Regions from separate parts of the Bradyrhizobium arachidis genome, predicted to be linked through region 1. Evidence: predicted binding sites of a transcription regulator. Region 1 holds the regulator's gene; each other region holds the start of a gene.
The links. Region 1 encodes PhoB, which activates phosphate uptake and scavenging genes when phosphate is short. Its sites were predicted from a motif close to TGTCATNNANCTGTCAT; they were not measured.

Region 1 (7,595 bases):
TTCTTCAGCCTGAGCCTGAACAAGACGATGGCCAACCTGCCGGTGACCATCAACAACTTCGTGCAGAGCCCCTACGCCTACTGGAAGCAGCTCGCCTGGAGCGGCGCCCTGCTGATCACGTTGACCGTGCTTGCCCTGAACATTGGCGCGCGCATCCTGAGCGCCGAGAGGACCGCAAAATGAGCGATATGTCAGTTACCGTCAGTACGCCCGTTCAGCACGGCTCGCAGCCGCTACCCGATGCCCCGGCCAAGGTGACGGTGCGCAACCTCAACTTCTATTACGGCGAGCATCACGCGCTGAAGAACATCAACCTGACGCTCGGCACCAACCGCGTCACGGCGTTCATCGGCCCGTCGGGCTGCGGCAAGTCGACCCTGCTGCGCATCTTCAACCGGATGTACGACCTCTATCCGGGCCAGCGCGTCACCGGTCAGTTGATGCTCGACCAGACCAACATCCTCGACCCCAAGCTGGACCTCAACCTGCTGCGCGCCCGCGTTGGCATGGTGTTCCAGAAGCCGACGCCGTTCCCGATGACGATCTACGAGAACATCGCGTTCGGCATCCGCCTCTACGAGAAGATATCGAAGTCCGAGATGGACGACCGCGTCGAGAAGGCGCTGCGCGGTGGCGCCCTCTGGAACGAGGTCAAGGACAAGCTCAACGCGTCCGGCCTGTCGCTCTCGGGCGGCCAGCAGCAGCGCCTCTGCATCGCCCGCACCGTCGCGGTGCGGCCCGAGGTGATCCTGTTCGACGAGCCCTGCTCGGCACTGGACCCGATCTCGACCGCCAAGGTCGAGGAGTTGATCCAGGAGCTGTCCGAGAACTACACCATCGCGATCGTCACCCACAATATGCAGCAGGCGGCCCGCGTCTCTGACAAGACCGCCTTCATGTATCTTGGCGAGCTGATCGAGTTCGACGACACCAGCAAGATCTTCACGTCGCCGAGCGATCGGCGGACGCAGGATTACATCACCGGCCGGTTCGGCTGAGGAGACGGGATATGGGTTCTGAACATACCGCAAAGGCCTTCGACACCGACCTCCAGGAGCTCACGCGCCTGGTCGCCGAGATGGGCGGCCTCGCTGAGCGCATGATAGTCGATTCCGTCGACGCGCTGATCCGCCGCGACGTCGCGCTCGGCCAGCGCGTGGTCGCGACCGACGCCGAGATCGACGCGCTCCAGAAGAAGATCGAGGAGCGCGCCGTTCTCACCATCGCCCGTCGCCAGCCGATGGCGGTGGACCTGCGCGAAATCGTCGGCGCGATGCGCGTCGCGACCGATCTCGAGCGCATCGGCGACCTCGCCAAGAACATGGGCAAGCGCGTCGCGGCGCTGGAGACGGACTTCCATCCGCTCAAGCTGTTCCGCGGCCTCGAGCACATGACCGACCTCGTGCAGCAGCAGGTCAAGTCGGTGCTGGACGCCTACGCCGCGCACGACCTGCCGGCGGCGATGGCGGTGTGGAAGGGCGACGAGGAAGTCGACGCCATCTGCACCTCGCTGTTCCGCGAGCTCCTCACCTACATGATGGAGGATCCGCGCAACATCTCGTTCTGCATCCACCTGATGTTCTGCGCCAAGAACATCGAGCGCATCGGTGACCATGCCACCAACATCGCCGAGACCGTGTTCTACATGATCGAGGGCCAGGCGATCACCGACAAGCGGCCGAAGGGTGACATGACGACCTTTGCCACAACGGTCCCGAATAGCTGAAGAGTCAAGGAGCGACGACACCATGGGCGCACGCATTATGGTGGTTGAAGACGAGGAAGCTCTCACCGAGCTGCTTCGCTACAACCTCGAAGGCGACGGCTATGACGTCGAGACGGTGATGCGCGGCGACGACGCCGACACCCGTCTCAAAGAACACATCCCCGACCTGATCGTGCTCGACTGGATGCTGCCGGGCCTCTCCGGCATCGAGCTGTGCCGGCGGCTGCGCACCCGCCCGGAGACCAAGCAGCTGCCGATCATCATGCTCACCGCGCGCGGCGAGGAGAGCGAGCGGGTGCGGGGGCTTGCGACTGGCGCCGACGATTACATCGTCAAGCCGTTCTCGGTGCCGGAGCTGCTGGCGCGCGTGAAGGGCCTGCTCAGGCGCGCAAGCCCGGAGCGGCTCGCCACCGTGCTCGCCTATGGCGACATCGAGCTCGACCGCGACAAGCGCCGCGTCGCGCGCTCGGGCCGGCCGATCGATCTCGGCCCGACCGAATATCGCCTGCTGGAGTTCTTCCTCGAGCATCCGGGCCGCGTGTTCTCGCGCGAGCAGCTGCTCGACAGCGTCTGGGGCCGTGACATCTACATCGACGAACGCACCGTCGACGTGCATATCGGCCGCCTGCGCAAGCTGCTCAATCTCGGTCGTGAGCAGGACCCGATCCGCACTGTCCGCGGCGCCGGCTACGCGCTCGACGACCGCTTTGCGAAGGCGGAGCAGACGTAAGAACGATTGCAAGCGAGCAAAATAAAAGCGCGCCAAGTGGCGCGCTTTTTTATGTCACGGGTCGTCCCGGCCGCGTGCCGGGACGATGTCGTTTGAAGCAGCGTTCAGCGCGTGCCGGGCTTTGCCGGCGCACGGCGACGATCCGCCGCCGGCTGGTAGGCGACGCGCGAGTGCTGCGCGCAATAGGGCAGGCCGGAAAGCGCCTTGCCGCCGCAGAAGAAGAAATCCGGACTCGAGGGATCGCCGACCGGCCAGTGGCAGGTCGCCTCGTTCAGCTCCAGCAGCGACAGCCGCTGGCTCATCGGCACCACGTTATCGTAGGTGACCGGCTCGGCCTCCACCTCGACCTCGAAGGCCTGCGCCAGTGCGGTGTTGCCGCGCGAGATCGGACGGCTCACGCGCATCATGTGCTGCGCGGGGCGGGCCTTGCGCGGCCGGGGCGCTGCCGATGAGGGGCTCTTGGCGCGGCCGGACAGGCCGAGCCTGTGCACTTTGCCGATCACGGCATTGCGGGTCACATTGCCGAGCTCGGCCGCGATCTGGCTGGCCGAAAGTCCGGCCTCCCAGAGCTTCTTCAGCTGCTCGACGCGATCATCGGACCAGGTCAAAACCGTCATTGCACCCTTTCCCTCGCTGCCGGCCAGCCATCCTGGGGCCTCACAGCGAATGCCTAAGCCTTGAAAAACCCGTGCCGCCAGAATCCCTTAAGGCTCGCCGGGCACGCAGGATGCGCCCGAACGTTTACGCCGGTACATGAGGACTCTTGGGATCAGAACTGCTGCACGAGATGTCGTATCTGACAGTCCAAACGCTACAATATGGCGTGACTCGCGCGCAAGAGTCCGCCGACTCGCTTCCACATGTTCCGTGGTGAAAATCCCGCAAAATCGGCACCGCAAGACTACGGATTCAGCGTTTCCCGGGGCTTTCGGGCGGCATTGACACCCGTCTCACCAGGCATAAGATAGTCGCACGTGCCGCCCTTAAAAGGCGGCACGTTTCGTTTTCCGGGCCGGTTAATGGTGCGTTGCGCAATGCACTCAAGCCGTCCGCAACATCCAAGTGATCGTCATGACCAACAGCGCCGCGCCGCATTTGCTCCCCGTTTTCGCCAGGGCCGACCTCGGTTTCGAGCGCGGCGAAGGCTGCTGGCTGATCGCGACCAATGGCGAGCGCTATCTCGACTTCACTTCGGGCGTCGCGGTGAACGCGCTCGGCCATGCCCATCCCGCGCTGGTCAAGGCGTTGCAGGAGCAGGCGACGAAGCTGTGGCACATGTCGAACCTGTTCCAGAGCCCCGACGGCGAGAAGCTCGCCGCGCGCCTGTGCAGCGAGAGCTTTGCGGACTTCGTGTTCTTCTGCAATTCGGGCGCCGAAGCGCTGGAGGGCGTGATCAAGCTGGTCCGCCATCATCACTTCTCCAAGGGGCATCCGGAGCGCTACCGCATCATCACCTTCGAAGGCGCCTTCCACGGCCGCACGCTGGCAACACTGGCTGCAACGGGATCTGCAAAATATCTCGAAGGTTTCGGTCCGCCGATGGACGGCTTCGACCAGGTGCCGCATGGCGACATCGAGGCCGTGAAGAAGGCGATCGGCCCGCAGACCGCCGGCATCCTGATCGAGCCGATCCAGGGTGAGGGCGGCGTGCGTTCGTCGCCGCCCGCCTTCCTCAAGGCGTTGCGCCAGCTCTGCAACGAGAAGGGCCTGCTGCTCGCGTTTGACGAGGTGCAGACCGGCATGGGCCGCACCGGCGATCTGTTCGCGCATCGGCGCACCGGCGTGACGCCTGACGTGATGTCGCTGGCGAAAGCGCTCGGCGGCGGCTTCCCGATCGGCGCGGTGCTGGCGACCGCAGAGGCGGCCTCCGGCATGGGGCCCGGCTCGCACGGTTCGACCTTCGGCGGCAATCCGCTCGCGATCTCGGCTGCGAACGCCGTTCTCGACGTCATGCTCAAGCCCGGCTTCTTCGATCACGTGCAGAAGATGTCGCTGCTGCTCAAGCAGAAGCTCGCCTCCGTGATCGACCGTCATCCCGACGTCGTCAGCGAAGTGCGCGGCGAGGGGCTCCTGATCGGCATCAAGGCCGTGGTGCCCTCCGGCGATCTGGTCGCGGCGCTGCGCAACGAAAAATTGCTCACGGTCGGCGCCGGCGACAATGTCGTGCGTTTCCTGCCGCCTCTCATCGTCACCGAAACCGAGATCGAGGATAGCGTCGCGCGGCTCGAGCGCGCCTGCACGGCCCTTGCCGGCAACAAGCGGGCGGCAAGCTGATGAGCAGTTCACCCAAGCATTTCCTCGACATCAACGAGCTGCCGCTGACGGAGCTCAAGCGCATGCTCGCCGCATCCTCCGCGATGAAGGCGAAGCAGAAGGCGCACCAGCCGGTGAAGCCGCTCGAAGGCAAGACGCTGGCGATGATCTTCGAGCGTCCCTCGACCCGCACCCGCGTGTCGTTCGACGTCGCCATGCGCCAGCTCGGCGGCGAGCCGATCATGCTCACCGGCGCCGAGATGCAGCTCGGCCGCGGCGAGACCATCGCCGACACCGCGCGCGTGCTGTCGCGCTATGTCGATGCCATCATGATCCGCATCCTCAACCACGAGGCGCTGCTGGAGCTTGCGCAACATGCGACCGTGCCCGTGATCAACGGCCTGACCCGGCGCTCGCATCCCTGCCAGGTGATGGCCGATCTCATGACCTATGAGGAGCATCGCGGCCCGATCGAGGGCCGGACGGTGGCCTGGACCGGTGACGACAACAACGTTCTCGCTTCTTGGGCGCACGCCGCCGAGCGCTTCAAGTTCAAGCTCAATGTCGCAACGCCGCCGGAGCTCGCGCCGAAGAAGGTGATGCGCGACTGGATCAAGGCGACGAACGCGCCGATCGTGCTCGGCACCGATCCGGAGGCCGCCGTAAAGGGCGCCGATTGCGTTGTCACCGACACCTGGGTGTCGATGGGCGACAAGGAAGGCGAGCACCGTCACAACGTACTCAAGCCTTACCAGGTCAATGCCAAGCTGATGTCGCTGGCCAAGCCCGACGCGCTGTTCATGCACTGCCTGCCGGCTCATCGCGGCGAGGAGGTCACGGATGAGGTGATCGACGGCCCGCAATCGGTCGTGTTCGACGAGGCGGAAAACCGCCTGCATGCGCAGAAGGGCATTCTGGCCTGGTGCTTCGACGCGGTGAAGTAGGCGCGTTGGAATTCGCCGCGGCCGCCTCATACACTATCGTCGTCCCTGCGAACGCAGGGACCCATACCGCGGTCACTCTCTTGTGGCAGGCTGGCAGAGGCTAGAGGCTGACAGTCTTCGTCAAACCCAGGCCTGTGGTTATGGGTCCCGGGTTCGCGCTTTGCGCGCCCCGGGACGACATCGAATCTGCAGGATCGTGTGCGATCATAACCGCATCAGGAACACGCCGCCTCGCAGCCCTTCCATTTTCGCCCTCCGACCCCAGATAAAGCGCCATGGTTTTCCAATCCCCTGACATGAAAACCGGGCCTGAAGGCCCGGTTCGCGCGCCATCAGCGGTTCCGATCGATGACGCTGTGCTGCCCTACGAGGTCGACGCGCTCGACGTGCGCGGTCGCCTGGTGCGGCTTGGTCCCGCGCTCGACGAGATCCTGACCAAGCACGATTATCCGGCGCCGGTCGGCAAGCTGCTCGGCGAGGCCATCGTGCTGACGACGCTGCTCGGCTCGGCGCTGAAATTCGAGGGCCGCTTCATCCTCCAGGCCCAGACCGACGGTCCGGTGTCGTTCCTGGTGGTCGACTACCAGGCGCCGGATCGCCTGCGCGCCTATGCGCGCTTCGATGCCGCGCGCCTTGGTGATGCCAGGGATTCCGGCGCGCTGCTCGGCCGCGGCCATCTCGCCATGACCATCGACCAGGGTCCCGACATGAGCCGCTACCAGGGCTTGGTCGCGCTCGACGGCGGAAGTTTGGAAGATGCCGCCCACGAATACTTCCTGCGCTCCGAGCAGATCCCGACCAAGGTGCGCCTTGCGGTCGGCGAGGAGTGGCGCAGTAGCGACGGCGGCAAGCATCGCTGGCGCGCCGGCGGCATGCTGATGCAGTTTCTGCCGAAAGCGCCAGAGCGCGCGCGGCAGGCCGACTTGCATCCCGGCGATGCGCCCGAAGGCGCCGAAGTGCACAGCATTGCCGAGGACGACGCCTGGGTCGAGGCGCGCTCGCTGATCGAGACCGTCGAGGATGTCGAGCTGATCGATCCCGAGCTGTCCGGCGAGCGGCTGCTCTATCGCCTCTTCCATGAGCGCGGCGTGCGCGTGTTCAAGCCGTTGTCTCTCAAGGCGCAATGCTCCTGCTCGCGCGATGCGGTTGCGTCCATGCTGAAGAGTTTTTCGTCCGACGATCGCGCCGCGATGGTCAAGGACGACAAGGTCGTCGTGACCTGCGAGTTCTGCAGCTCGGTGTATCAGTTCACGCCGGATGAGGCGGGCGTCGAGGACGCGTAAGCGTACTGCCGGTCAAGTGCTCGGTGCCGTAGGGTGGGCAAAGGCGCAAAGCGCCGTGCCCACCATGCCTCCGCACTCGCGATGTTGATTGGTGGGCACGCTTCGCTTTGCCCACCCTACGGCACCGCCCTAGTTCAACACCCGCTTGCTGTCCGGGCTGTCCAGCGAGAACGTCGGCACCTCGATCTCGAAACGCTCGCCGCTTTCGCTGACCATCTGGTAGCGGCCGGTCATGAAACCGGAGGCGGTCGAGAGCGGCACGCCCGAGGTGTACTCGAAGCGCTCACCGGGGGCGAGGATCGGCTGCTCGCCGACCACGCCCTCGCCCTTCACCTCCTGCTGGCGGCCGGAGGCGTCGGTGATGATCCAGTGCCGCGTCTTGAGCTGCACGGTTTCCTCGCCGGAATTGGTGATGACGATGGTGTAGGACCAGAAAAAGCGCGAGCGGTCGGCCGACGATTGCTCCGGAACAAAGTTCGGCTCGACGGTCACTTCGATCTGGCGGGTCACGGCGCGGTACATGACCGCCATCATAACGAAATCCGGCTCCGGAACCAAACGCCCGAGGCGGTTTTCACGACATCGTCCCGCCAGAATTCGCGAGGAAGTAGACCCCCAAATGTGATCCGGCCGCTTTGCGAGATAATGGCCGGAGCTGT
Region 2 (7,595 bases), 4.9 Mb from region 1:
TCTGCATGCCGACCACCACGGCCTCCTGGCCGATATAGAGATGGCAGAAGCCGCCGATCGCACCCATGCCGTAGAGCTGGCCGGCCTTTTCCTCGAACCGCCGGATCAGGAGCATGTCGCGGAGCGCCTTGAGCTCCTGTTCCCTGGTGAATTCCGGGGGCGAACCGCCGTCGGTCTTGTCCTGCGCAGCGCCTGCGGCGGCTTTCTTGGGTGCGGCCATGGGAATTCCGGGTCAGAGAAAACTTCAGCCCTCTCTAACCCAAGTCAAACGCGGTTGGAAAGCACCGCAACGGAATAGCACGATTTTCATTATGCCGCACTGCAACGTGGCCGAAACTTTGCAAAACCTTTGGCGCCGATTGGGCAACATTAGCTCCGCGCCAATACAGGCCGTGCCAGCAGATGCGGCAAGCATATCGGACACGCGCATCCCACGAGCAGAGACCCTTGGCGCGTGTCCGATTCGTACCGTCGGCCTTACCAGCCGAGCTCGCGCAGATAGGCTGTGCGGGCGGCAACGGCGGTGTGCGTGAAGTCGGTGAAGACCCCATCCACGCCGAGACGGAAAAATTTGAGATATTCGAGACCGGGATCGCCGTGATAATCGGCGGCGAGATATTTCTTCTCGTTCCGGAATGTGAAGACGTGCACGAACAGGCCGAGCTTGTGCGCGCCGGCAACGAGGCTGGTCGGCTCCTGCGTCGATGCCTCCGGGGTCGATCCCTTGTAGGGCGTGCCGTCGGCGTTGCTGTCCTTCCACGGCACGATCTTGAGCGGCACGATATAGGCCTTCCACGGCCCGATGCCGTCGGCATAGGCCTTGATCTCGGCAAGGCCCTCAGGGGTCAGCATCGCATCGTAGAGGCGCGCATCACCCGCAACCGTCCAGTCGAACGGACGTGAGCTCGTGATGTTGTTGAGCAGCACCTTGCCGGTCTTGAAGTCGATGCCGTTGCCGTCGATGAGCTGAACCTGCCGCGTCTGAAGCCCATGGCTGCGCATATATTTCAGGCTGCCGGGCTCGAAGCTCTGGACCAGGATGGGCGCATCCTTGGTGTTGAGGCCATTGTCCTTGATGATCTTGATCAGGGCATCCTCGAGCGGACGGCTGCCGGGCGCACCGCAGCCGTTTGCGATGGCCTGGGCATTGTTCCAGGTCGGGTTCTTGGTCTCGGGATAGACCAGGATGGGACGCCCGGTCGCCTTGCCCTTGGCCTTGGCGATGTCGATGACGTCCTGGAAGCTGATGACCGGGAATTTGCCGTTGAAGACTTTTGGCCGTTCGTTGGCGGCATCGTAGGTCGTGCCGGCGATCCATTCCTTCAGCTCGGCCATGGTGAAGTCGGTGATCGACCAGTCATTGGTGTGGTCCTCGCCGTCCACGATCAGCGACTTCAGCACCGATTTCGGATCGGCGGGATCCGTAAGATCAGTCAGATAATCAGCAGGCGCGGTCGGGGAAGCCGGCGCCTTGACGCGCACGCCGGGCACGGTGCGCTTGCGGGCCGCAACAGTCGCGTTGGTCTTGGCGACCTCGGCCACATTGGTGTTGTCGCTGAGCCAGGGGTTATGGCGCACCACCAGGACGCAGTCCTTGGTCAGGTGCAAATCCTCTTCGAGCGCGTCGGTGCCGAGTGCCGCGGCAAGCTCGTACGATGCCTCGGTCTCTTCGGCCACCAACCCCGGCAGGCCGCGATGGCCGAGGATCAGCGGCGGCTTGCCGTCGAGGGTCGGGACCTGCTTGGCACCAGCCGGAGCCGGGCCGGTCTGTGCGAAGGCCATCGACAAAGGAAGGAGCGCCGCGCCGAACAGCATCGCTCCAATACGCACCGTTCGACGTGAACGATTGTCCTGCATGACAAGCCTCCATCTTTGCGCAGCATCGCGTCAAAACGCCACAAGGGCGAGCCTGTCGTCTTGTCCCAATTCTCTGACAGGCGGATGACGGCGGGTGCGCAATGATAGATGCGCACAGGCGCCGCCGCCATGACGCCGCCTGTGCCTTGCCATCAGGGCTTGCCGATCAGAAGAAACCGAGCTTCTTCGGGCTATAGCTGACCAGGAGGTTCTTGGTCTGCTGATAGTGATCGAGCATCATCTTGTGGGTCTCGCGCCCGACGCCGGACTGCTTGTAGCCGCCGAAGGCCGCATGCGCGGGATAGGCATGGTAGCAGTTGGTCCAGACCCGGCCGGCCTGGATCGCCCTTCCGAAGCGGTAGCAGCGGTTGGCATCGCGGCTCCAGACGCCGGCCCCGAGGCCATAGAGCGTGTCGTTGGCGATCGCGAGCGCCTCATCGTCGGTCTTGAAGGTCGTGACCGAGACCACGGGGCCAAAGATCTCCTCCTGGAAGATGCGCATCTTGTTGTTGCCTTCGAACACCGTCGGCTGGACGTAGAAGCCGCCGGCGAGATCGCCCGCGAGCTCGGCGCGTCCGCCGCCGGCCAGCACCTTGGCGCCCTCCTGCTTGCCGATGTCGATATAGGAGAGGATCTTTGCGAGCTGCTCGCTGGAGGCCTGTGCGCCGATCATGGTGTCGGCCGCGCGCGGATCGCCCTGCTTGATCGCGGCGACGCGCTTGAGCGCGCGCTCCATGAAGCGGTCATAGATGTCGGCGTGGACCAGCGCCCGGCTCGGACAAGTGCAAACCTCGCCCTGGTTCAGCGCGAACATGACGAAGCCTTCGATCGCCTTGTCGAAGAAATCGTCGTCCTCGGCGGTGACGTCGCTGAAGAAGATGTTCGGCGATTTGCCGCCGAGCTCCAGCGTCACGGGGATCAGGTTCTGGCTGGCATATTGCATGATCAGCCGGCCGGTCGTGGTCTCGCCCGTGAAGGCGATCTTCGCAATCCGCGGGCTGGAGGCGAGCGGCTTGCCGGCCTCGAGGCCAAAACCGTTGACGATGTTGAGGACGCCTGGGGGCAGGAGATCGCCGATGATCTCGGCCCAGACCATGATCGATGCCGGCGTCTGCTCGGCCGGCTTGAGCACCACGCAATTGCCGGCGGCGAGCGCGGGGGCGAGCTTCCAGCACGCCATCAACAATGGGAAGTTCCAGGGAATGATCTGGCCGACCACGCCGAGCGGCTCGTGGAAATGATAGGCGATGGTGTCGTGGTCGATCTCGCCGATCGAGCCTTCCTGCGCGCGGACGACGCCGGCGAAGTAGCGGAAGTGATCGATCGCCAGCGGCAGGTCGGCGGCGCGGGTCTCGCGGATCGGCTTGCCGTTGTCCCAGGTCTCGGCGATTGCGAGGCGCTCGAGATTCTCCTCCATGCGGTCGGCGATCTTGTTCAGGATCGCGGCGCGCTCGGCGACGCTGGTGCGTCCCCACGCGGCCTTGGCAGCATGGGCCGCATCGAGCGCGGCCTCGACGTCCTGCGCATCGGAGCGCGCAATCTTGCAGACGATCTGGCCGTTCACCGGCGAGGCATTGTCGAAATATTTGCCGGCGATGGGTGCTGTGAACTTGCCGCCGATGAAATTGTCGTAGCGTTCGGCGAAGGGGCTTTGGGTGACGCCGAGGAATTCCACCTTGTTCATTGCTCACTCCCAATGTTGATGTTTGCGCGATCCGCCGTGTGTTCACGACTTGCGCCGACGATCTCGCGGGAGATGGTTTCTGTCAGCCCTGATAGAAACGATGGCCGGGCGGGAGTGTCGCAGTTCTGCGACAGTCGCGGGGGAGATGGGACGCTCGCGGCCTCCACATCGTCATTGCGAGGACGATGGCCTAATGCCTGATATCGAACCGCTTCAGCTTCCGGTGCAGCGTGGCGCGGCTGACGCCGAGGGCTTTGGCGGCGGCCGAGACATTGCCGCCGGCGCGGAGCAGCGCCCGCTGCAACACCGCGCGCTGGCCGCCGGCAAGGTGATCATGCGCGGCATCGCCACCGAGCAGATCGGCCGCGGGCACCGGCCGCATCGCCCTGCCCGGCGCGATCCCCAGTCCCGCGCGGGCGGTGCGGGTCGCGCCGATCACGAGATCGTCCGCATCGACCGCGACGAGGCCGATCGACTGGCCGTCCGGACCTTGCGTCAGCACGATGCGGGCATGAGCAAACGCCCGGCGAAACAAGTCGGCCTCGATGCGCCTTGCCGCCTCGCCGGCCGCGAGCGCGATCAGGCTGGAGAACGCATCGGTGCGGTCGGCGCGGCAGGAGGAGACGTCGAGCACACCGGCGAAAGCTGCCTCGTGATCGTAGATCGGAACGGCGGTGCAGCTCAGCAGCGTGTTGCGGGTGAAGAAGTGCTGATCACGGTCGATCGTCAGCGGCCGCTGCTCGACGACGCAGGTGCCGATGCCGTTGGTGCCCTCATACTCCTCGCTCCAGAGCGCGCCGGTCCACAGGCCCCAGGACTGGAACGTGGCATCGTCGGCCGGCGTGCCGCGGCGGTCGACCGGCACGCCCTCGACGTCGGCGAGCAGCACGCAGCAGCCGGCCGCGCCGACAGCCTGATAGAGCCGGTCTATGGCGCCTTGCGCGGCGGCAAGCAGCGGCGCGACGCGCTCGCGCGCCTGCCGCAACTCGGCGTCGCTGAGCCACACCGGCAGATTGCGGCCGGCGGGATCGAGATGATGCAATCGGGACGAACGGCACCATGAGGCCACCAGCGCGGACCGCGCGGCCTGGCCTGACGCAATGGCGGCCTCGACACGGGCCGCGTGATGCCGGGACATTGGCCCATTCATCACTGTTTCCTCCGGGTGGCAGTCTAGGCTGTGCCGGCACGACCCGGTTGATCTGCGTCAACTCAGGCCGACAGCGTGGGAAGGCATGAGCCCGCACCGGCACTGCCGTCAAGCGGCAGTCCGGTTCCACGCTTGCGGCTTTCGGTAGAATTGATCGACGCGTGCCGGATTTCGGCAGCGGCTTTCGATGCGGCTTTCGAATGGAGCGGAAAGCGCTACTTGGCCGGGATCATCCGAACGAGATCATGCGGATTGACGTAGTCGAGCTGGAAGCGCGCCCGCTCGTCGAGCATGTCGGGATCGATCTTGTCGGTGCGCAGCAGCGACACGCGCTGCTCGCTCCTGGCGCGCTCGCGCTTGAGCTGCGCCAGCTCGCTCGTCAGCGCGATGATCTCCTGGTCGAGCTCCTGGCGGGCGTTGAGGCCGTATTTGCCGGTATAGGCGTTGACGCCGAAATAGCCGACGATCGCGACCGCCATCGCATAGAGGGCAAGGCCGGTCAGGATCGATTTCAGGCGCGCGCGGGAGACCATCTCGGGAAGATGGGGCAGCTTGGTTAAGGGAGTGTTAGTGCGCCCTGCCCGTTCGTCGGTCTGCCGACCCCATCGTCATGGCCGGGCTTGTCCCGGCCATCCACGCCTTGGCCCGCGGCGACGAAGAACGTGGATGCCCGGCACAAGGCCGGGCATGACGGAGAGGTTGAGCAAGCTTAAGCGGAGAGCCTCAGCCGTGGTGCTTCGCGACGTGCGCGGCGAAGGCGTCGATATAGGCCTGGAGCACGGGCTTGAGCGAGTCCTTGGTCAGGTTGCCCTCCGCATCGAAGGCATCGCCGACCGCGTTCAGATAGGTCTCCGGCTGCTGCATGATCGGGCCGGCAATGCCCGGCAGGATGTTCTGCAGCGTCTTGGCCGCACTGACGCCGCCGAGCGGGCCCGGCGAGTTCGAGACGATGCCGACCGGCTTGCCGTTGAACGAGCTCTTGCCATAGGGGCGCGAGGCGACGTCGATGGCGTTCTTGAGGACGCCCGGGATCGCGCGGTTGTATTCGGGGGTGACGAAGATGACGCCGTCGGACTTCTGGAGCTTGTCGCGGAAGGCCAGCCAGTCGGCCGGCGGCGCGCCCTCGAGGTCCTGGTTGAAGAACGAGATGCCCCCGAGGGTGACGACCTCGAGCTTGAGCGAGGCAGGCGCGAGTTTTGCCAGCGCATTGGCGATCTTCAGCGAAAAGCTGTCCTTGCGCAGGCTGCCGGCGATGACGACGATGTTGTAGGCCATGGAGTGTCCTTGAGGGCTTGAGCGGGAGTGCCGGGGCGGCACTTAAGCGATCCGGATCGATGGATGCAAGTGCATGAACCGGTCCGATTTGGAAACGCTGCGTTTCGCGAAAGCAGATGGTGACCAAAAACAATCGGGCCGCCAAGTGGCGGCCCGATCTTTCGTGCGAATCTGCAAATCCACTCAGATCGTCGGATTCCACGCCGACGGGATCAGGCGATATTTGGCGCCGTCCTTCTCGACATGGCCGACCGAGGGGAAGGTGAAGTGGAAGCCGACGACAGTGGCCTTCTCCGCCGCGGCCATGTCGTAGAATTTGTGGCGGGTCTCCTGCGCCAGCGCGGGATCGTTGTCGAACGCTACGTGCCAATCCGGATTGCGCAGGAAGAATTCCGGAATGTTGGTGACGTCGGACTGGATCAGGACCTTCTTGTCGCCCGAGGCGACCGCGAACGAGGTGTGACCCGGCGTGTGGCCCGGCGTCGCGATCGAGGTGATGCCCGGCGCGACTTCCTTGCCCCACTCGTATTTCGTGACCTTGGACTCGAGGCCGTCAAAGGTCTTCTTCACGTTGGCGAAGTAGTTCTTCATCATCGGATTGGACTCGGCCTTGGCGGCGTTGTCAGCGCTGGTCCAGAACTCCCAGTCCTTGCCCGGCACCATGATCTCCGCATTCGGGAAGGCGAGCGCGCCGTCGGCGAGGCGAATGCCGTTGGTGTGGTCGGGATGCAGATGCGAGAGCAGCACCACATCGATGCTCTTGGGATCGACGCCGGCGGCCTGGAGGTTCTGCAGCGTGCGGCCGACCGCGCCCTTGCTCGGCTCGAGATTGGCGACGCCGTTGCCGGCGTCGATCAGCACCAGCTTGGGGCCGGTGTTGATGAGCTGCGGGTTGAACGGCACCGTGACCATGCCCTTGGGCATGTAGGCGGCCTCGCCTGCGGCGAGCGCCTCCTCCTTCGACAGGTTGCTGACGAATTTGTCGGGCATCGGGAAGGTGCGCGCACCGTCATTGATCGAGGTGCACTCGATGCTGCCGACCTTGTAGCGATAGAAGCCCGGCGCCTGTGTCCCGGCTGGCGGCACCGAGGCATCGGCGATGGTCGGGCGAAGCCCGGTGGCGGCAGCCGCGCCGATGGCGGCGGCGCCTGCGAGCAGATGACGGCGATTGAGATCAGTCATGGAGAGGTCCCCTTCTGAGCGCCCTGCGGTTTTTCCGCTTTCAATGGCGGCGGAATAATCTCCAGCTTCGCTCAGAAGGCAAGACCTTCTTTCGGTGACGTGCCGCCGCTCGTCACGATTATTTATTCGAAGTGGTGGGGAATTTTTCGCCAGTGGCATGTCTGCGCCAATACCGCTTCGGTGCATGGCCGTAGACGCGTTTGAAGGCATGCCCGAAGGCGCTCTCCGAAGAGTACCCGACCTGCGTCGCGGTTGCCGAACTCGTCGCTCCACGACGCAGCCGATCGCATGCAAGTCGCATGCGCCATCGAAGCAAATAGTCGAGCGGCGCCAGCCCCACCAATGACTTGAACCGCCTCGAAAATGCGGATCGCGACATGGCGGCTGCGCCGGCCAACGCATCCAGGGTCCAGGGGTGGGCGACGTCCGCATGCATCAACCTGATCG
Region 3 (7,595 bases), 4.6 Mb from region 1:
CCGGCAAGGAGCTGACCGCGCGCACGCTGCACACGGCTTCGGGCCGCGCCGACGGCCCCTTCGTCGTCATCAACGCCGCCGCGATCACGCCCGAGCGCATGGAGCACGAGCTGTTCGGCGTCGAGCAGTCCAATGGCGAGCAGCCGCGCAAGCCCGGCGCGCTGGAAGAGGCGCATGGCGGCACGCTGTTCATCGACGAGATCGCGGACATGCCGCGCGAGACCCAGAACAAGATCCTGCGCGTCCTGGTCGAGCAGTCGTTCCAGCGCGTCGGCGGCACCGCCAAGGTGCAGGTCGACGTGCGCATCATCTCCTCGACTGCACGCAATCTCGAGGAGGAGATCGCGGCCGGCCATTTCCGCGAGGACCTCTATCATCGCCTCTCGGTGGTGCCGATCCGCGTGCCCGCGCTGTCGGAGCGGCGCGAGGACATCCCGGAATTGATCGACTATTTCATGGAGCAGATCTCGGCCGGCAGTGGCCTGCCCAAGCGGCAGATCGGGCAGGACGCGATGGCGGTTCTGCAATCGCATGTCTGGCCCGGCAATGTGCGCCAGCTCCGCAACAACGTTGAGAGGGTCATGATTCTGGCAGCGGGCGGCCCGGAGGTGATCATCACCGCCGACATGCTACCGCAGGACGTCGGCTCGATGGTGCCGGCGATGCCGACCAGCAACAATGGCGAGCACATCATGGGCCTGCCGCTGCGCGAGGCGCGCGAAGTGTTCGAGCGCGACTATTTGATTGCACAGATCAGCCGTTTTTCAGGAAATATTTCTCGTACGGCCGAGTTCGTTGGCATGGAACGGTCGGCCTTGCACCGGAAGTTGAAGGCGCTCGGGGTCGGGTGACGATGCGGGATACTGGTCAGCATACAGAGGACGCGTCAAAAGCGGGAATCCAGAGCCTCCGTACAGTTACCGTCGGAAATGGCTCTGGCGCCGCGACGTTGCGGCCACACCTTTAGGGATTGGCGAGGAAAATCATCTATTTCCGTAGTTTTTCGGAGAAAACGGACGTGGTCTGCCGTGTGAAGCGGCTTGCCTAATAACCCGTCCTGCCCTCTAATCGAACTGCTGTTCCTCCGAGGGGGATCTCATGAGGAGCGGCAACCGGATGAGACCCCATATTTTGAAAAGCGGGGCGCAACCGGCGCAATAAAAAGAAACTCAAAGCGAGAAAAAAACAATGGCGGCAGACCGCGCACAAAACCTACAGGACACCTTCCTTAATCACGTTCGCAAAACCAAGACGCCACTGACGATCTTTCTGGTCAACGGAGTGAAGCTCCAGGGCATCGTGACCTGGTTCGACAATTTCTGTTTGCTGCTTCGGCGCGACGGTCATTCGCAGCTCGTCTACAAGCATGCGATCTCGACCATCATGCCGGGCGCTCCGATCCAGTTGTTCGAAGGCGGCGAGGATCAGCCGGCTTGAGAGTGATCTGATTGGAACCCCGGAATTTCGACGGGGATGCCGACCGTCCGCGGTCGGCTGGGGCTAAGCAGACGGGGCGGGTGCTTGTCATCGGCCCCTACTTGCGAGCGCGCGCGGGAAGTGCCGACGCGCAATCGGAGAGCCATGTTCAGCGTGACGCCGAGGCCCGGCTCGACGAAGCCGCTGGCCTCGCGCGCGCGATCGACCTCGTCATTGCCGACGCCATCATCGCGCCGATCAGCCAGATCCGGCCCGCGACCTATATCGGCAAGGGCAAGGTCGAGGAGATCGCCGCGCTGGCCAAGAGCCTCGACGTCGAGCTCGTGGTGATGGATTGCGCGCTGGCGCCGATCCAGCAGCGCAATCTCGAAAAGGAATTGCACGCCAAGGTGCTCGACCGCACCGGCCTCATCCTCGAAATCTTCGGCCGCCGCGCCAAGACCAAGGAGGGCTCGCTCCAGGTCGAGCTGGCGCATCTCAACTACCAGCGTTCGCGCCTGGTGCGGTCCTGGACCCATCTGGAGCGCCAGCGCGGCGGTTTCGGATTCATGGGCGGTCCCGGCGAGACCCAGATCGAGGCCGACCGCCGCCTGATCCAGGAGCGCATCACCAAGCTCGAGGGCGAGCTGAAGAAGGTGCAGGCGACGCGGCGGCTGCATCGCGCCGGCCGCCAGCGCGTGCCGTACCGCGTGGTCGCGCTGGTCGGCTACACCAACGCCGGCAAGTCGACGCTGTTCAACCGCCTGACCCGCGCCGACGTGCAGGCGGCCGACATGCTGTTCGCAACGCTCGACCCGACCTTGCGCGCGCTCAACCTGCCGCATGGCGGCAAGGCGATGCTGTCCGACACCGTCGGCTTCATCTCGAACCTGCCGACGCAGCTGGTCGCCGCCTTCCGCGCCACGCTGGAGGAGGTGCTGGAGGCCGACGTCATCCTGCACGTCCGTGACATCTCGCATGAGGACGCCGAGGCCCAGCAGAGCGACGTCGACGCCGTGCTGCGCCAGCTCGGCATCAACCCCGATGACTCTGGCCGCATCATCGAGGTCTGGAACAAGATCGATCGTTACGATCCCGAGCAGCGCGAAGAGCTCTTGAACATCGCCGCGCGCAGGCCGGAGGATCATCCGGCGATGCTGGTCTCCGCCGTGTCGGGCGAGGGGATCGACGCACTGCTCGCCGCGATCGAAGAGCGGTTAGCGGCCAAGCGCACCACGCTCGATCTCTCCATCGACGCCGCCGACGGCGCCGGCATCAGCTGGCTGCATCGCAATTCCGAGGTGCTGGCGAAAGAGCTGCACGACGGCCGCTTCGACATGACCGTGCGGGTCGACGAGACCAAGCGGGATATCGTGGTGAACAGGTTCGACGCCGTGCCGCGTCTGTCGGCGTAATCCAGCCCCACTTTGTAGCCCGGATGGAGCGAAGCGAAATCCGGGATGTCACAACGCGGCGCGCCCCGGATTGCGCTTCGCTCCATCCGGGCTACGGACTTTCTGCGTAAGCCTTGTGACTCAGGACACTAGAACGGAATGGTCAGGCCCGGAGTTTTCGCTTGCGCCCTGGTATAGGCGACGCCGTGGATCTTGATCCCATGATCGTCCAGCAGCGAAATGATGCCGCCTTGGTTCGACAGTTCCATCGGCTTCTGAACGACAACGGCCAGCGTGCCGCCGGCCGCGATCGTCCCTGACAGCACCATCTTGTTCTTCTGCTTGTCGGCCAGCATCCAGCCGGTGAGATCGATGTCGCGATCGGCCGTGTTGAGCAGCGTCACGACTTCCCGCTCGGGCGTCTTCACAGCGTTGACGAGTGCCGCAATGATGCGCACGAGGCCGTCGGGCATCTGCCCGGTCGGAGGGATCGTCGGATCCGGCCGCGGTGTCGGCGTGCCGCCGCCGAGATCGATGGGATCACCGGTCTTGTCGTCGGTGTGCCAGGCCTGCGTCTGGAATTTGAGGAAGATCGCGGTCCATAGGTTCTGATCCGGGAATTCGAACACCAGCCCGCCGTCCTGCCACGGTCCGTTGTCGCCGGAGAATTTTCCGCTCGGATTTCCCTGATTCATATGGATGTCGTGAATGCCGCGTCCGGGGCGGAAACCGAAATAATTGTCCGCTTTCGGCTCGGGTCCCCATGTCTCGCCGAACGCGTACATCATCGCGTTTTCGTTCGAGAGAGCACGCTGGACGAACTGGTCGAGTTTCTCGTTGAGGTCATTGTCCGGTCCGGGCAAGGACAGCGGGAGCGGCACCATCTCCTGCGGCTGCATCAGATTTCCACGAATGAAGTCGAGCGCGAGACCGCCCGGTCTCGGCGGTTGCGCGTGCAGTCCCGGCGGCAGCGCCGCGAGCTCGTCGGTGATCGGATGGACAAAGCGCGATCGCACCAGGAACTCGACTTCGCTGCCGTCGGCCGACTGCACATTGACGGCGATGCGGAAATCCGCGTTGTCGGCCACGATATGGACTTGATAGTGCGGCGATTGGCCAGTGCCGAAACGCATCGCGATCGGGCGTCCCTTGAGGACCGAATAGTGCTTCAGTGGCATCGCACTCACCTGGGTTTCGGCTGCGCGGGCTTCGTTATTCAACTTTAGACTGCGGGTCGTGACGGTTTCATGGCTTCATCGTCTCGGCCGCATTCAGGAAAAACTGCTGACCTATCCGGAAATCACGTCAGCCCGCCGATGCCACATCAGGGCAATGCCGTAAGGCTAGCGGCGAGCCTCCTGGCGAGTCTCCGGTTTCTCCACGACCTTCGCTGCATTCCACAGCGCGTCCATCTCTTCCAGCGACGCCTGGTCCAGCGTGCGGCCCTGCGCCTCCAGCGTACGCTCGATGAACGCAAAGCGCCGCTCGAACTTCGCATTGGTCGCGCGCAGTGCGGCTTCCGGATCGGCATCGACGTGACGGGCGAGGTTGACGAGGGCGAACATCAAATCGCCGGTCTCTTCGGCAATCTCCTGCCTGTCGTTGCGGTCGAGCGCGGCCTCGATCTCGTCGGCTTCCTCGCGGATCTTTTGCAGGACCGCGCGCGGGTCGTTCCAGTCGAAGCCGACGGTGGAAGCCTTGCGCTGCAGCTCCATCGCGCGCGTCAGCGCCGGCTGGCCGGCCTTCACGCCGGACAGCAACGATTTGTGCGCGGGCATTTGCTCCGGCGGCCGGCGCGCGGCACGCTCGGCCTTCTCCTCGGCCTTGATGCGGTCCCAGACTTCCTTGACGTGGTGGGAGGCGAGATTGCCGTCCTTGTCGGCGAAGACATGCGGATGGCGCCGGATCATCTTTCGCGTGATGGCCTCAACGACATCACCGAACGCAAAGGCGTTCTGCTCCGACGCCATCTGGGCGTGGAACACGACCTGGAGCAGGAGATCGCCAAGCTCCTCTCTGAGATCGTCGAGATCGCCGCGGGTGATGGCATCGACCACCTCGTAGGCCTCCTCGATCGTGTAGGGCGCGATCGTCGAAAAGTCCTGCTCGAGGTCCCAGGGGCAGCCGGTCACCGGCGTGCGCAGCGCCGCCATGATCTCGATCAGGCGGGAAATGTCGCGGGAAGGGGTCATTGCGGGGCAGTCTCCTGGGTCCAGAGACTTATGCCAAAAGCGGGCCGCCGTTCCCAGCGCGGCGCGGCGGAACGGACCGATTTCCACCGATTGGCGGGCCGCGCCCGCAATGCTAAAGCGCGGGCCATGAGTGACGCATTTTCATCACAAACCGCGCTCGTGCTGTTTTCGGGCGGCCAGGATTCCACCACCTGTCTCGCCTGGGCGCTGAGCCGCTTCGCGCGCGTGGAGACGCTGGGGTTCGAGTATGGCCAGCGCCATGCCATTGAGCTCGCCTGCCGCGACCGTCTGCTCGACGGCATCAAGGGCCTGCGCGAGGACTGGGCTCTAAGGCTCGGCGAGAGCCATACGCTGTCGATCCCGACGCTGGCCGCCGTGTCCGAGACGGCGCTGACGCGCGACGTCGCGATCGCCATGGGCGCCGACGGCCTGCCCAATACGTTCGTGCCCGGCCGCAACCTGGTGTTCCTGACCTTTGCAGCAGCGCTGGCCTATCGGCGCGGTATCACGGACATCGTCGGCGGCATGTGCGAGACCGACTATTCCGGCTATCCCGATTGCCGCGACGACACCATCCGCGCCATGCAGGCCGCACTGTCTCTGGGCATGGCCCGCAAATTCGAGCTGCACACGCCACTGATGTGGATCGACAAGGCCGCGACCTGGAAGCTGGCGCATGATCTCGGTGGCGACGGGCTAGTCGACCTCATCCGCGAGCAGTCCCACACCTGCTATCTCGGCGAACGCGGCGCGCAGCACGACTGGGGCTACGGCTGTGGCGAGTGTCCGGCGTGCAGCCTGCGGGCGAAGGGGTGGCGGGAGTTCGTGGCGGGGCGCTGAGCCCACATTTTCGGTGTCATCACCCGCGAAAGCGGGTGATCCAGTATCCCAGAGGCCGTGTTTGGGCCGAGGGACCGCGGCGTACTGGATTCCCCGCCTTCGCGGGGAATGACAGTGTTGGTTGGAGCAACAGCGTCCGCAACACGACGCGGCGCTAGACTACCCCGCAAAATCCTCGTCCCGCAGCTCGATCGGCTTGCCATGCGGCGTACGATCCGCAGCATGGTCCCAAGCGTAGCGGTAGCGGTGCAGGGTCTCCATCGAGGCGACGCCTTTCCGCGCGACGAGGCCTTCCAGTGTGGCGAGCCAGTGCAAATAATACGTCTCGCCCGTATCAGGATCGCCGGCGGCCTGTGCGCGCTTGATCTCGTCGGCCAGCGCCGCCGCCCATTCGGGCCAAGTGAACACGCCGCGCTCGTGCAGGCTCAAGGCCATCGCGAAGGCATGCGCCTCCCAGGGCGCGCGGAACACCGGGCCGTCGTCATCGCGCGGAATGCTCGGGATGGCCGCCGTCGCGGCCGCGGCAGCCGTGCTGCTCATCAAGCCGGGTCCAGATAGGGCTCGAACGCGTCGATCGAGACCTTCAGCGTCGGATCGCCATCTTCGCCCCAGAGATCGCTGCCTTCGAACACCACGGTGTAGAGCCATTGCGGATTCTCGCCGAGCTCCATCGCCGCCGAGTCCGGAAACACGTGGCAGCCGTGGTTGAGCTCGACGACACCGACATGGCCGCGGACATAGCGCGGCAGCCGTGTGTGCGTGGTCGGATGGATGTTCTTGGCGCGGACGCGATCGCCGATCTTGAATCTTGCCGGCGCCGGAGCAGGGCGGGCAAACTTGCCGCGCACCATCACGCGCTCGACATTGGCGAGATCGAACTTGCCGTGCTTGAGCGCCTTTCCGGGCTGCATGGCGTGGCCGGCCGCGACTTCCTCACGCGTGAGGTAGCCCTTCTCGATCAGCATCTCCTCGAGCCCGAGGAACCATTTCTTGTAGTAGGAGCTCGAGAGATACACATGCGGCGGCAGCGTCTCGCGGTAGAAGCGCGAGGTGTCGATGTTGAAGGCGCCGGCTGCGCCCATCGCGCGCACCATGGCCAGCACGCGCGACTCCCACTCCTCATGAAACATCGGCTCGTTCGGCTCGGGCTCGACCTTGCCGAAGCCGTCCATGCCGCCCATGTCGTGGACGCCGTTCACGACGGCGCTCCAGGCTTGGCCGGAAAGCCGGTGCCGATCATGGAGTCGCGCGTGACGAGCTCGGCGAGCTGTTCCTCGCTCCAGCCTTCGGTGCCTTCGGGGCGCATCGGCAGCACCAGGAAGCGCGTCTCGGCAGTGGAGTCCCAGACACGGAGCTCGATGTCCTTCGGCAGGCTGACACCGAAATCGGCGAGCACGCCGCGCGGATCCTTCACCGCGCGCGAGCGATAGGGCGCGGCCTTGTACCAGACCGGCGGCAGCCCCAGCATTTCCCAGGGGTAGCAGGAGCACAGCGTGCACACGACCATGTTGTGGCGCACGGGCGTGTTCTCGACCACGACGAGATGGTCGCCGACGCGGCTGACATGGCCGAGCGTGCCGATCGCCTTGCTACCGTCCTCCAGCAGCGCCTGCTTGAACGCCGGATCGGTCCAGGCCTTGGCGACGACGCGCGCGCCATTATGCGGGCCAATCTTGGTCTCATAGGCCTGGATGATCGCATCGAGCGCAGCCGGCTCGACATAGCCTTTTTCGGTCAGGATCGTCTCGAGCGC

Region 2: the regulator PhoB is predicted to act here: its motif matches at 1,931-1,947, upstream of WN72_RS26295 (glycerophosphodiester phosphodiesterase family protein).
Region 3: the regulator PhoB is predicted to act here: its motif matches at 4,047-4,063, upstream of WN72_RS24710 (DUF2278 family protein).

The regions. Positions count from the first base shown of each region.
Region 1 covers NZ_CP030050.1:708,124-715,718, forward strand. Annotated here, with positions in the region: gene pstA (phosphate ABC transporter permease PstA) at 1-183, shown strand, start outside; gene pstB (phosphate ABC transporter ATP-binding protein PstB) at 180-998, shown strand; gene phoU (phosphate signaling complex protein PhoU) at 1,010-1,726, shown strand; gene phoB (phosphate regulon transcriptional regulator PhoB) at 1,749-2,456, shown strand; gene WN72_RS03320 (GcrA family cell cycle regulator) at 2,561-3,073, opposite strand; gene WN72_RS03325 (aspartate aminotransferase family protein) at 3,528-4,730, shown strand; gene argF (ornithine carbamoyltransferase) at 4,730-5,653, shown strand; gene WN72_RS03335 (Hsp33 family molecular chaperone) at 5,929-6,936, shown strand; gene apaG (Co2+/Mg2+ efflux protein ApaG) at 7,066-7,458, opposite strand.
Region 2 covers NZ_CP030050.1:5,623,373-5,630,967, forward strand. Annotated here, with positions in the region: gene pdhA (pyruvate dehydrogenase (acetyl-transferring) E1 component subunit alpha) at 1-220, opposite strand, end outside; gene WN72_RS26295 (glycerophosphodiester phosphodiesterase family protein) at 478-1,857, opposite strand; gene adh (aldehyde dehydrogenase) at 2,024-3,541, opposite strand; gene WN72_RS26305 (helix-turn-helix domain-containing protein) at 3,732-4,691, opposite strand; gene WN72_RS26310 (FtsB family cell division protein) at 4,907-5,224, opposite strand; gene WN72_RS26315 (NADPH-dependent FMN reductase) at 5,415-5,966, opposite strand; gene WN72_RS26320 (MBL fold metallo-hydrolase) at 6,150-7,148, opposite strand; gene WN72_RS26325 (AraC family transcriptional regulator) at 7,267-7,595, opposite strand, start outside.
Region 3 covers NZ_CP030050.1:5,286,877-5,294,471, forward strand. Annotated here, with positions in the region: gene ntrX (nitrogen assimilation response regulator NtrX) at 1-851, shown strand, start outside; gene hfq (RNA chaperone Hfq) at 1,189-1,437, shown strand; gene hflX (GTPase HflX) at 1,449-2,831, shown strand; gene WN72_RS24710 (DUF2278 family protein) at 2,960-3,988, opposite strand; gene mazG (nucleoside triphosphate pyrophosphohydrolase) at 4,154-5,002, opposite strand; gene queC (7-cyano-7-deazaguanine synthase QueC) at 5,129-5,842, shown strand; gene WN72_RS24725 (nitrile hydratase accessory protein) at 6,002-6,382, opposite strand; gene nthB (nitrile hydratase subunit beta) at 6,382-7,041, opposite strand; gene nthA (nitrile hydratase subunit alpha) at 7,038-7,595, opposite strand, start outside.